One region of the Allobosea sp. P1_B10 genome, then DNA from elsewhere that is predicted to be linked to it. Evidence: predicted binding sites of a transcription regulator. Region 1 holds the regulator's gene; each other region holds the start of a gene.
The links. Region 1 encodes PhoB, which activates phosphate uptake and scavenging genes when phosphate is short. Its sites were predicted from a motif close to TGTCATNNANCTGTCAT; they were not measured.

Region 1 (3,074 bases):
TGATCGCAGCCTGCTGCGCCGTCGAGAGCGATTTTGCCCGCGCGGCGGCGGCGGCGCTGATCGCTTATGGTATCGCCGGCGAGATCGCAGCCCAGCGCTCCAGGGGCCCCGGCAGTTTTGGCGTCGAGCTGATCGACGCGCTGGCCGCCATCGATGAAGCGACGCTGCGTGCGGGCATGGGAGAACAACAGTGAGCGTCGATATCCTGCTTTACGGCATCGTCGATCCGCAGATCGGGAGGGGTCGGTCGCTGGCAGAACTCTCCGCCGCTGCGGCTCGTGGCGGGGCCACGCTGATCCAGTACCGCGCCAAGGACGCCTCGACCCGCGAGATGGTCCGCGAGGCGCGAGCCATCAAGGCGGCGCTGGCTGGCACAGGCGTGCCGCTATTGATCAATGACCGCATCGACGTCGCGCTGGCCTCAGGCGCGGACGGCGTCCATGTCGGAGCCGACGACATGGAGCTTGCCGATGCGCGCCGCCTGCTCGGCGAAAGCGCGATCATCGGTGCCACGCTGAAAAACGCCAGCGAGTTGCCCTATCGCGGCTCGGCGCGGATCGACTATGCCTGCATCGGCGGAATCTTCGCGACGGTCCACAAGGACAATGCCGACGCACCGCTCGGGCTCGATGGCTATGCCGCGCTGCGCGAACAGGCCCGCACGGTGCTGGGCGCGCTGCCAATCGGCGCGATCGCGGGCATCACGGCGCAGAATGCGGCGAGTGTGATGGCAGCGGGAGCAGACGGCATCGCCGTGATCGGCGCGGTGTTCGGCGGCGATGATGTCGAGGGCGATACGCGCCGGCTGCGCGCGGCTCTCTGAGCGACGCACCACCGTCATTGCGAGGAGCGCAGCGACGAAGCAATCCAGCAGGGCGTAGCGCTCTACAAAGACTGGATTGCTTCGCTGCGCTCGCAATGACGACTCAGCCGATCAGACAGAGTTTTGACCGTCGTCACGGGTTCCGGGCTCGCCCCTGTGGGGCACCCCGGAATGACGACGGAGGCTGTGCCCTCAGCTGCGCGCAAACGTCTCGTCGAAGGCGTAGCCTGAGCCCCGCACCGTGCGCAGCGGGTCCTTGGCGTCGCCCGGCGTGATCGCCTTGCGCAGGCGCCCGACATGCACGTCGACCGTGCGCTCGTCGATATAGACGTCGCGGCCCCAGACGGCGTCGAGCAGCTGGGCGCGCGAATAGACGCGGCCGGGAGCCTGCATCAGGAATTCAAGCAGCCGGAACTCAGTCGGGCCCAGATGCAGCTCTGTACCGGCGCGGCGGACGCGGCGGGTGGTGCGGTCGAGTTCGAGATCGCCCGCCGTCAGCAGCCCTGCGACATGGCCGGGCTTGGCCCGGCGCAGCAGCGCCTGGATGCGCGCGATCAGTTCCGGCAGAGAGAACGGCTTGACGACATAGTCGTCGGCGCCGGTCGCCAGGCCGCGCACGCGCTCGGTCTCCTCGCCGCGTGCGGTCAGCATGATGATCGGTACGCGCTCTGTGTCGCGGCGGGTCCGCAGGCGCCGGCAAAGTTCGATTCCAGACAGCCCCGGCAGCATCCAGTCGAGCAGGACGAGGTCGGGCGTGTGGTCGCGAAGGTGCAGTTCGGCGTCGTCGCCGCGCGCGACGCTGTCGACCTCAAAGCCTTCGGCCTCCAGGTTGTAGCGCAGCAGGAGCGTCAACGGCTCCTCGTCCTCGACGATCAGGATGCGTGCGGGCATGGCGCGTTTCCGTTTGAAGACTTGACGTCATGGTCGGGCTTGACCCGACCATCTCTGGACCAATGCAATTCTGTCATGAGATTCTCGGGTCTGCGCTTCGCTTCGCCCGAGAATGACGCGTCCGCATTGGCCGTACGTATCACCGCCCCGTGACGGCCTCGACGCTGATGTCTGTGGTGTCGATCTTCGGGCGATTGAGATCGAGCGACTCGCCGGTAACCAGATAGTGGATGGTCTCGGCGATGTTGGTGGTGTGGTCGCCGATACGCTCGACGTTCTTGGCGCAGAACAGGAGATGCGTGCAGAAGGTGATGTTGCGCGGATCTTCCATCATATAGGTCAGCAGCTCGCGGAAGAGCGAGGTGTAGAGCGCATCGATCTCGCCATCACGGTGCCAGACCTCCAGCGCCTTCTGCTCATTGCCGGCGGCATAGGCGTCGAGAACGTCCTTGAGCTGGGCCTGCACCAGGCGGCTCATATGCTCGAGGCCGACCACGGCGCGATGCGGCGGCTGGAACTGGCCGGAGATAGCGACCGCGCGCTTAGCGATGTTCTTGGCGAGATCGCCGACGCGCTCGATGTCCGAGGCGATGCGGATCGCCGAGATCAGCTCGCGCAGGTCGTTGGCGAGCGGCTGGCGGCGCGCGATGGTCAGCACCGCCCGCTCCTCGACATCGCGCTGCAGGTTGTCGAGCCGCTGGTCGGCGGCGATCACCTTCTGCGCCAGGGTGGTGTCGCGACGCACCAGCGCGACGGTGGAATCGCCGAGCATGCGCTCGGACATGCCGCCCATCTCGGCAAGGCTGCGGCGCAGCGATTCCAGTTCGGCGTCATAGGAGCGGACGATGTGGTCGGACATGGCGTTATTCCCTTGGCGGCGCGGGCTGGAGAGCGGATCGTCTGGAACGCTTCAGCCGAAGCGGCCGGTCACGTAGTCCTGCGTCTGCCTCTTATGCGGGTTCATGAAGATGGTGTTGGTCGGCGCGAACTCGATGACCTCGCCGAGATACATGAAGGCGGTGTACTGCGAGATACGAGCCGCCTGCTGCATGTTGTGGGTCACGATGACGATCGTGAAGTCGGTCTTCAACTGCTCCAGCAGGTCCTCGATCTTGCCGGTCGAGATCGGGTCCAGCGCCGAGGTCGGCTCGTCGAACAGGATGACCTCGGGGCGCTGCGCGATGGTGCGCGCAATGCACAGCCGCTGCTGCTGTCCGCCCGACAGGCCCATGCCGGAGGCCTTGAGCTTGTCCTTGACCTCGTCCCAGAGCGCGGCGCGACGCAGGGCGCCCTCGACGCGGTCGTCGAGCTCGGATTTCGGCGGCTTCTCGTAGAGGCGGATGCCGAAGGCGACGTTGTC
Region 2 (3,074 bases), on a different contig from region 1:
CCCGACCATCCACGTCTTCGACCGTCGAGCCCTTCGACCAAGACGTGGATGCTCGCCACAAGGGCGAGCATGACGGCGCGAGGGCAGTGAGGGCTTCGGCGCTGCTTACTTCGCCGCCTTCAGTGCCTCTTCCGCCTTGGCCTTGGCCTTGGCGTAGTGGTCACGGGCGAAGCTCGCCCACTGCGCCTCGACCTCGGCCTGGCGGGCACCCTTCTCCTTCGAGCCTGTGAAGGCGCCGCGCAGCTCGGGGCTGGAGGCCTGCGCCTCGCTGACCGGCATGGCTGCGATCAGGGTGCGGGCTTCGTCGGCCAGCGCCTTGGCCTGCGGGTTGGCCTTCTTGGCCAGCGCCCCGTCAACCTCGTGCAGGACCTTTGTGACATCCTTGAGCGCGTCGAGCTGGAAGGAGATCAGCTGGTCGAACAGGGTGTCGACGACGGCCGTGCGGGTTTCCGACTTGTCGACGTCGAAGCCGATCATCTTCTGGAAGCGCGGATCGGTGAAGGGGTTGGGATAGTCGGCGCCGGCCTTGGCGTAGACGGCCGGGTTGACCGGCAGGCGGCGGATGCTCGGCTCGAGCAGGACTTCCTGGCCCGTCGGCGACAGCAGGAACTCGACGAAGGCCTCGGCCGCCGCCTTGTTGGGCGGGTTGGAAACGATCCCGACATTGGCGGGCACGACGGTGGTCACGCTCGGATAGACGAACTTTACGGGGAAGCCCGACGCCTGCGCCGAGAAGGCGAAGAAATCGATGACGATGCCGACGCCGACCTGGCCGGAGTTGACCGCCTCGGGCACGCCGAAGGAGCGCTCGTTGATCGCCCGGAAGTTGCCCGACATCTCCTTGATCGTGCGCCAGCCCTTGTCCCAGCCCTCGCCCTGCAGGACGGTTTCGACGGTCAGGTGCGTCGTACCGGAGCGCGAGGGCGCCGCGATCGAGACGTGATCGTAGAAGATCGGCTTGGCGAGGTCCTGCCATTCCTTGGGGTCGGGCAGCTTGTTGGCCTTGGCGTAGCGCTCGTTCCACATGATGCCGTAGCCCGACGCGGCGAAGCCGGAATAGAAGCCGGCGGGATCGTTGATCGGGTAGGAGCCGATCTTTTCCGGGATGCCGGTCGCTTTGGGCTTGTACGCCGAGAGCAGCTTCTTGCCCTTGAGCACCTCGAAGGCATCGGGCGCCGAGGCCCAGAACAGGTCGACCTGGTTGTTGGCCTTGGTCTCCTCGAGATACTTCACGCCGGCATTGGTGTTGCGGTTCTGGACTTCCAGCGTCACGCCCGGAACGGCCTTCTCGAAAGCCTTCTTGATGGGGTCGGTAACGTCCTTGGAAAACGAGGTCACAACCGTGACCTTGCCCGACGGGGCCTGCGCGAATGCGGCCGAGGCCGTCAGGCCCAAACCGATAGCGGTCGCAAGCGCGATCCTGCGGTTGATCATGGTGTCCTCCCGAATTTGTTAGAGATCGCCGACATCGAGGTCGGGCGATCCAAGGCAGGCCGCAGGTCCACCTGCGGCAAGTCATAAAGCTGTCACAAAAGGGGTGGGCGTGTCATCTCGGTCTTTGGCCGAAGACGGCTTAATCGCAGGCGCGGGGAATGAAGTTTGCGTTGCGTCATGCCCGGACGGCGGCTTTTACGCAGATTTTCGATGCATTCTCAGTCGCGAATCCACGTCCAGTGAGAGTTCTCCCCTGAAACGCGACGCTTCGCCTTTACAGCCAAACTGGGAGCGCCTATCGCCACCTGCGACAATTCAATGACGAAAGGCGGCTCTGATGCTTGCTTGGTTTCAGAAGCTCCTGCCTAAAGAAGACAAGTTCTTCGATCTGTTCGAGCGCCATGCCGCGACCCTGGTCGCAGGCGCAGGCGCGCTCGACGCGCTCCTGTCGGGCAGGACGGCGATCGAGCCCGGCTGCGAGGCGATCTACGAGCAGGAGAATCGCGCCGACGACATCGCCGGTCAGGTCATGCTGGAAGTCGGGCGGACGTTCATCACGCCGTTCGATCGCGGTGACATCGAGGAACTGATCGGCTCGATGGACGATGCCATCGACCAGATGCAGAAGACGGCCAAGTCCATCACGCTGTTCGAGGTCGAAAGCTTCCAGCCCTGCATGGAAGAACTCGGTGCGGTCATCGTCCAGGCAGCCGAGCGCGTCACCGTGCTGCTGCCCATGCTGCGTGACATCAAGAAGCACGCGGTTGCAATCGGTGCGCTGGCCAAGCAGATCGGGGCCATCGAGGAGCGTTCCGACAGGCTCTACGATCAGGGCATGAAAACGCTGTTCAAGGACCATCAGGCCTCCGACACCATGGGCTTCATTGTCGGCGCCGAGATTTACGACCATCTCGAGAAGGTGGTGGACCGCTTCGAGGATGTTGCCAAGCGCGTCAGCCGCATCGTCCTCGAACACCTCTGAGCGACCCTCGTGGATCTGTCCAGCGTCGCTCCTGCCCTTATCTTCCTGATCGCCGTCGCGTTGCTGTTCGATTTCCTGAACGGCTTGCATGACGCAGCGAACTCGATTGCCACCATCGTCTCGACCCGGGTGCTGGCGCCGCGCTGGGCCGTGTTCTGGGCGGCGTTCTTCAATTTCATCGCCTTCCTGTTCTTCGGTCTGCACGTCGCGCAGACGGTAGGCTCCGGCATCGTGCAGGCGGCGATCATCGACGACCGCGTCATCTTCGGTGCGCTGAGCGGCGCCATCGTCTGGAACGTCGTCACCTGGGTCGCCGGCATCCCGTCCAGTTCGTCGCACGCGCTGATAGGTGGGCTCGTCGGGGCAGGGCTCAGCAAGGTCGGCTTCTCGTCGATCGTGTGGTGGGGACTCGGCAAGACGGTCCTCGCGATCTTCATGTCGCCGGCACTGGGCTTTGCGCTGGCGTTGCTGCTCGTCCTGATCGTCTCATGGAGCTTCCTGCGCGTCGCACCGATCAAGGCCGACAGCACCTTCCGCGCTCTCCAATTCGTCTCGGCTTCGCTCTATTCGCTGGGGCACGGCGCCAATGACGCGCAGAAGACGATGGGCATCATCGCGGTGCTTCTGTTCTCGCACGGCATGATGGGCGACACCTTCG
Region 3 (3,074 bases), on a different contig from region 1:
ACCGGCCACGCCGGCGAGCAGGACGAGAAGTAGGAACCGCTTCATTAGACTGGACGCTCCGAAACCGCGTGCGTATTTTAGACTGGACGGTCTAGTTTGATAAGGCCCGACTTTAGCGGAAACGTGACTTATGGTGTCTTCATACCACCATTCCGAGCCGAGTGCCGCAGATGCATCTCGCATGCCAGCGGAAAAGTCACGTCCGGACAAGCATGACGCGATTACCAGGGCCGCCTCGGAGATGTTCCTCGCGGAGGGCTTCGACCGGGCCAGCCTCGACCAGATCGCGCAGCGTGCCGGGGTTTCCAAGCAGACGATCTACAGCCACTTCACCGACAAGGAATCCCTGTTCCGCGCAATTTGTGCCGAATTGACAGATAAGCTGACGATCTCGCTGCGCAAGCCGACCCGAAAAGAGGCGGAATCGGATCTCGAAACCCTCCTCGTCCGGCTCGGCGAGGAGACCATGGAGATGATGCTGAACCCGGCGTCTCTCGACCTCCATCGCCTGGTTCTGAGCGCCGCTGCGCGCTTTCCCGACATAGGCCGCGCTGCCTATGAAGCGGGCGCGAAGCGCATGATCGATGACCTGTCGGCGGTGTTGATGCAGCGTTCACATCTGCGTGACGAGCCCAACGCCACTCTGCAGGAGGCCGACGCCAAGCGGATGGTCGAGCAGTTCATGGGCATGCTGCGCGGTTTTCATCAGATCCGGGGCCTGCTCGGCGTCCCCCCCGTCTCCGCCGCCGAGCGGAAGGCCTATATCCGCTCCTGCGTGACGACGCTCCTGCGCGGATCGGCACTCGCCTGAAAAAGCTGCAGGCGGTCGCGGGACGCGGCTTCGCCCCTGCACCGCATTCACCGTCGCGGCGCCACCACCGTCACCCGCCTGTCATCTCGCAGGACTAGCTGATCCCCCGTTCAAGAGCGCGACCTCGGGCGGCCCAAAGCCGGTCCCGAACGATGTCGCGCTCGGCTCATGAGCGGGATCACACGATGATGCGCATCGAAGGCCTGACCAAGCGCTTCAACGGCAAAGCCGCCGTCGACAACGTGACCCTGTCGCTGCCGCGCGGCGAGATGATCGGCGTGATCGGCCGCTCCGGCGCCGGCAAATCCACCCTGCTTCGCATGCTCAACCGCCTGGCCGAGCCGAGCGAGGGGCGCATCCTCTCGGAGGATCGCGACGTCACCAGGCTCAAGGGCGCCTCCCTGCGCGCCTGGCGCCGCGACACCGCGATGATCTTCCAGCAGTTCAACCTGGTCGGGCGCCTCGACGTGCTGACCAACGTCCTGCTCGGCCGGCTGAACCATCGCTCGCTGCCGCTGACGCTGGTGAAGAGCTTTTCCCAGGACGACAAGATCCGCGCCATCGCCGCGCTCGAGCGGCTCGACATGGGCCATCTCCTGGCGCAGCGCGCCGAGACCCTGTCGGGCGGCCAGCAGCAGCGCGTAGCGATCGCCCGTGCCCTGGTGCAGGAGCCCAAGATCATCCTCGCCGACGAGCCGATCGCCTCGCTCGATCCCCGCAACACGCAGGTCGTCATGGATGCGCTGTTCCGCATCAATCGCGAGGACGGCATCACCGTCGTCTGCAACCTGCATCACCTCGATATCGCGTCGAAATACTGCGACCGCCTGATCGGCATGGCCGCTGGCAGGATCGTCTTCGACGGCCCGCCCCATGCACTCACCCAGGACATCGCGGCCGAACTCTACGGCATCGAGGCCAAGGACGCCGGCGCCGAGGCGCTCGATGCGCTCGACGCCATTGCCGCCTCCGAGGCCCGGCGCGCCAAGCAGAACGTCGCCTGAGCGGCCCCGAGCCGCTCCGGAAGCCTTTCCAGACGTGAAGAACACCAACCCGACAGCCAACAGGAACATCACCATGCTGACCCGTCGTCACACCCTTGCGCTCGCCGCCGCCGGCGTTGCCGGCGTGCTCGCCGCCCCCGCTTTCGCCCAGGACTGGAAGGCCAAGTATCCCGAGTTGATCTTCGCCATCATCCCGTCGGAAAACGCCTCGGGCGTCGTCGAGCGCTACACCCCTTTCGTGAACTATCTCGCGAAGGAGCTCGGCACCAAGGTCACGCTGCGCATCGCCAATGACTATGCGGCGATCATCGAGGGCCAGCGCGCCGGCAACATCCATATCGCCTCCTACGGGCCCTCCTCCTTCGCCCGTGCCCGCATGACCGGCGCCAAGGTCGACGCCTTCGCCATCGAGACCAATCTCGACGGCACCAAGGGCTACCACTCGGTGTTCTATGTGAAGAAGGACTCGCCCTATCAGAAGGTCGAGGACCTCAAGGGCAAGAATCTCGGCCTCGTCGACCCCAACTCGACTTCCGGCAACAATGTGCCGCGCTTCGCGCTCGACGGCATGAAGATCGATCCCGAGACCTATTTCGGCAAGGTCGTCTACACCGGCAGCCATGAGAACGCGGTGATCGCGCTCGGCCAGGGCACCGTCGACGTCGCTGCCAACTGGTGGAACGACGAGCAGGAATCCAATCTGCTGCGCATGGACCGCAAGAAGATGGTCAAGGCCGACGATTTCCGGATCATCTACAAGTCCGAGCTGATCGTGAACTCGCCGATGGCGTACCTCACCGAGCTCCCGGAATCCCTCAAGGCCTCGATCCGCGACGCTGTCCTGAACCTCAACACGAAAGACAAGGTCGCCTTCGACAAGATCTATGAAGGCAAGCAGGGCCCGCTCGTCGCGACCGACAACGCGGCCTACGACCCGATCGTCGAGCTCAACAAGTTCGTCGACGCGCTGCGCAAGAAGAAGTCCTCGTAAGCGTTCGAACGTCTTTCCCGTCATGGTCGGGCTTGTCCCGACCATCCACGTCTTCCTTCGGCTGCACCCGAGGCCCGAAGACGTGGATGCTCGCCACAGGGGCGAGCATGACGGGAAGGCCGCCCGGACGACAGACTTCCCCGAAACTTGACCTGCGGCCTCCCCAAATGACCCTCGCGATCGACCGCAACGACCCCGCGATCCTCAAGCACGCCGAGAGCTACCGCCATTCGGTCTCGGCCAAGCGCCGCCAGATGCTGATCGGCTT
Region 4 (3,074 bases), on a different contig from region 1:
CGCCTTCTGCGGTATCTCATCCATCATCGCGTGGTAGCATGCGGCCCGCTGGCGCGTCCCGCAAGCCATGCTCACGGCATCGGCCGCTCGACCACCGCTCTGACCGCATAGCCACGGAACATCGGGCCGGCAGCGCCCCGGAACCCCCTCGCCTCGGCCAGCGCCGCGATGACCGCCGGCATGTCCCGGCGCGGTGTCACCTGGAACAGTGCCAGCCAGCGACTGAGCGCTGCGCCGACCGGCGCAGGCAGCCCGGCCTGATCGCCGAAATCGACAATATGCAGCGAGCCGCCCGGATTGAGCATCGCCAACGCATGCGCAACCACTGCCTGCCAGGGCGGGATCATCGAGAGCGCATAGGAGATCACGATCCGGTCGAATCCTTCGATCCCGAACAGCGTCTCGGGATCGAAGTTCGTGGCATCGGCCTGCGCCAGCCAGATGCGATTGCCGAGCCGCGCCCGCGTCACCGCCGTGTCCGCAGTCGCGAGCATGGCCGAGGACACGTCGAGGCCATGGCAGCGCAGCCCCGGATAACGTCTCGCGATCGCGATCAGGTTGCGGCCGGTGCCGCAGCCGATTTCGAGGACCGTCCCTTGCGGAGGGGGAGCGAGCCCGGCGATCAAGCGATCCCTCCCCAGCAGGTAGAACTTCCGGCTGGCGTCATAGACATGCCGCTGATGCCGGTACATCGCGTCCATCAGCCCAGCAGCGTCCCCGAGCGCGCGCGCCATGGTCAAGACGCCGGCCCGGACAGGACATAGAGGTGGAAGGCGCCGTAGATCGACGAGCGGTCCTGCTCGCCAAGCCTGCGGCTCGCCGCCTCCCGATAGTCCCAGCGATCGAGGATCCCCGCCGGGACGCGCCCCGGCAGCAGGCGCTCGTCGGCTGCGGTCCGGAAGATCACCCGTGCTCCCGGCCGGGCCGTTCGCGTGATCTGCGCCCAGAGGCCGGTCAGTTCGGTATCGTTCATCCAGTCCTGGGCATCGAGGAGGACATAGGCATCGCAACTCTCGGCCGGCTGGTTCTCGAGATAGGCGGTAATCGCACTCTGGTGATAGCCGACACGCGATCCACCCGCCTTGACGACCGCGAAATGCTCGCGCTGCAGATAGGGGGGCACTGCGGCATCCGGGCCAGGCGCATAGCTGCGGCCAAAAGCCTGTCGAGCGAAATAGTTCGTCTTGAGGTCGAAGCCGCAGGCCAGCCGCTCGAGCCTGTGGCGCAGGACGCCGCGAATGCCGGCGTCGCCCTCGGCAGCCAGCGCTTTGTACTGGGCTGGAGGAATGCCGAGCCCATAGAGCGAGGCCGGCTGGCGGATCAGCCAGCGCACGAAAGGCTTGTCGAAGACCGGCGCGAGATGGCGCTCGAACAGGGCGCGTTGCTCGTCCATGTCGCGGGCCTGGAGCATCACGCGGGGGTCGCAGCCGAGCATGCGTCCGAGCAGGTGGCACGCGCCGATGAAGCGGCCGAGCAGTCCAAAGCGATAGAAATTCCGCGCGAACATGCTGATGCGTCGGCGCCCATCGAGGCCGCGCCCCTCCCAATAGGCGCGCGACACCGGGTCTAGATGGGGTGCGATGCCGCGGTCGTAGAGCGCAATGTTGGCGGGCGCGCGAGCCTGCCCGAACAGACTCAGGAAATCGTCGTGGCAGTCGAGATTGGCCAGCGCCGCAAGCTTCAACCGGCCGAGCGCGATATGGGCGCCGTTCAGGTCGACCGCGCTGATCCTCGCGGGCTGCGCTGTGAGATAGGACAGGATGTTGCACGAGCCCGAGGCGATCGCGACGACATGATCGTCGTGCCGCAGGGCGAGCGCCTCCATGTCGACGACTGGATCCTCCCAGATCTGCGGATAGACCAGCCCGGAAAAGGCGAGCGTGAAGAGCCGTTCCGACAGCCCCGCCTTCGACAACGCCTTGCTGCGATGCACCGCCGTCGTCAGCCCCGATGCCGTCTCACGCCGAACCGCCCGCGCTGTCTGCATCGTTTCCGCCTCTTGGTCGGCTCACTGCGATGGCGATCCGACTAGAGAAGCAGCGTGACGGTGGGGTGACGCCTGCGCGCCCCGGCAGTTGCAGGCGCAAGCGCGCGGTCAACAGGAACGTGAAACCGATTGCGGCGGTTCGGGGCTGAAATCCGCGCGACGATCGCCATATTGCGCTTCGAACACGAAGCTGCTGAACGTAGCGGCCGGGCCATTGGCCCGCGGCAGAGAAGGAGACGGATATGGGCCTGATGAGCATGTTCGGGACAGAGAAGAGCCAGGACGAGACCTTCCCGGTGCAGTTCTCGGAGGCCGAGTGGCGCGCCAAGCTCACGCCCGAGCAGTATCATGTGTTGCGCGAGCATGGCACCGAGCGCGCCGGTTCCTGCGCCCTGAACTACGAAAAGCGCGCCGGCACCTTCACCTGCGCCGGTTGCGGCAATCCGTTGTTCACCGCCGGCAAGAAGTTCGAGAGCGGCACGGGCTGGCCGAGCTTCGACCAGCCGCTCGAAGGCGCGGTCGGCGTCACGGAGGACCGCAAATTCGGCATGGTCCGCACGGAAGTGCACTGCGCCCGCTGCGGCGGCCATCTCGGCCACGTCTTCCCCGACGGCCCGCCGCCCACTGGCCTGCGCTACTGCATGAACGGCGTCGCAATGGATTTTGCGCCGGCGGCGTAAGGTCTATTGCCGATCGCGTTCGAGCCGGAACGCGCCTTGATCGGCCTTCTCGCAAAATCAGGGCTTCGCGGGTGCGCTCCCGCGAAGCCCCTTTTGGTTCAGTCGACGTTCTTGATCGTCGCGACCGTGGCGCCGGGCAGCGGCCTGAACAGCAGGATGCACTGACCGCTCGTATCGGTGACGACCCATGGGTGCGTCATGAACGTGTCCTGGCTATAGCTGCGGCCGGGGGCCACATCGCTGTAGTGCTCGCGCTTGCCCTCATAGTTCAGCCAGTAAATCTTGACGCGGCTCTTGCTGTCGTTCTTGAACTGAACCTTGGCAGCCTGGTTGCTATCCGCTGACTTGATCGAGCGCTCGCTCGTGCAGTCTTCGGCAGCCAGCGCGGCGGTCGAAATCGTCAGGCC

Region 2: AC1D2L_RS03430 (DUF47 domain-containing protein) is a predicted target of PhoB. The motif match lies at 1,514-1,530, and genes of this name have one in related genera.
Region 3: phnC (phosphonate ABC transporter ATP-binding protein) is a predicted target of PhoB. The motif match lies at 880-896, and genes of this name have one in related genera.
Region 4: AC1D2L_RS06930 (BtaA family protein) is a predicted target of PhoB. The motif match lies at 2,042-2,058, and genes of this name have one in related genera.

The regions. Positions count from the first base shown of each region.
Region 1 is NZ_JBFTZP010000003.1:37,778-40,851, reverse strand. It holds gene thiM (hydroxyethylthiazole kinase) at 1-194, shown strand, start outside; gene thiE (thiamine phosphate synthase) at 191-823, shown strand; gene phoB (phosphate regulon transcriptional regulator PhoB) at 1,016-1,714, opposite strand; gene phoU (phosphate signaling complex protein PhoU) at 1,854-2,573, opposite strand; gene pstB (phosphate ABC transporter ATP-binding protein PstB) at 2,625-3,074, opposite strand, start outside.
Region 2 is NZ_JBFTZP010000001.1:681,275-684,348, reverse strand. It holds gene AC1D2L_RS03435 (ABC transporter substrate-binding protein) at 106-1,434, opposite strand; gene AC1D2L_RS03430 (DUF47 domain-containing protein) at 1,772-2,416, shown strand; gene AC1D2L_RS03425 (inorganic phosphate transporter) at 2,426-3,074, shown strand, end outside.
Region 3 is NZ_JBFTZP010000008.1:119,858-122,931, forward strand. It holds gene AC1D2L_RS17150 (efflux RND transporter periplasmic adaptor subunit) at 1-45, opposite strand, end outside; gene AC1D2L_RS17155 (TetR/AcrR family transcriptional regulator) at 182-811, shown strand; gene phnC (phosphonate ABC transporter ATP-binding protein) at 997-1,815, shown strand; gene phnD (phosphonate ABC transporter substrate-binding protein) at 1,889-2,806, shown strand; gene phnE (phosphonate ABC transporter, permease protein PhnE) at 2,974-3,074, shown strand, end outside.
Region 4 is NZ_JBFTZP010000002.1:459,499-462,572, reverse strand. It holds gene AC1D2L_RS06940 (potassium channel family protein) at 1-24, opposite strand, end outside; gene AC1D2L_RS06935 (class I SAM-dependent methyltransferase) at 72-734, opposite strand; gene AC1D2L_RS06930 (BtaA family protein) at 737-1,987, opposite strand; gene msrB (peptide-methionine (R)-S-oxide reductase MsrB) at 2,239-2,667, shown strand; gene AC1D2L_RS06920 (VHL beta domain-containing protein) at 2,766-3,074, opposite strand, start outside.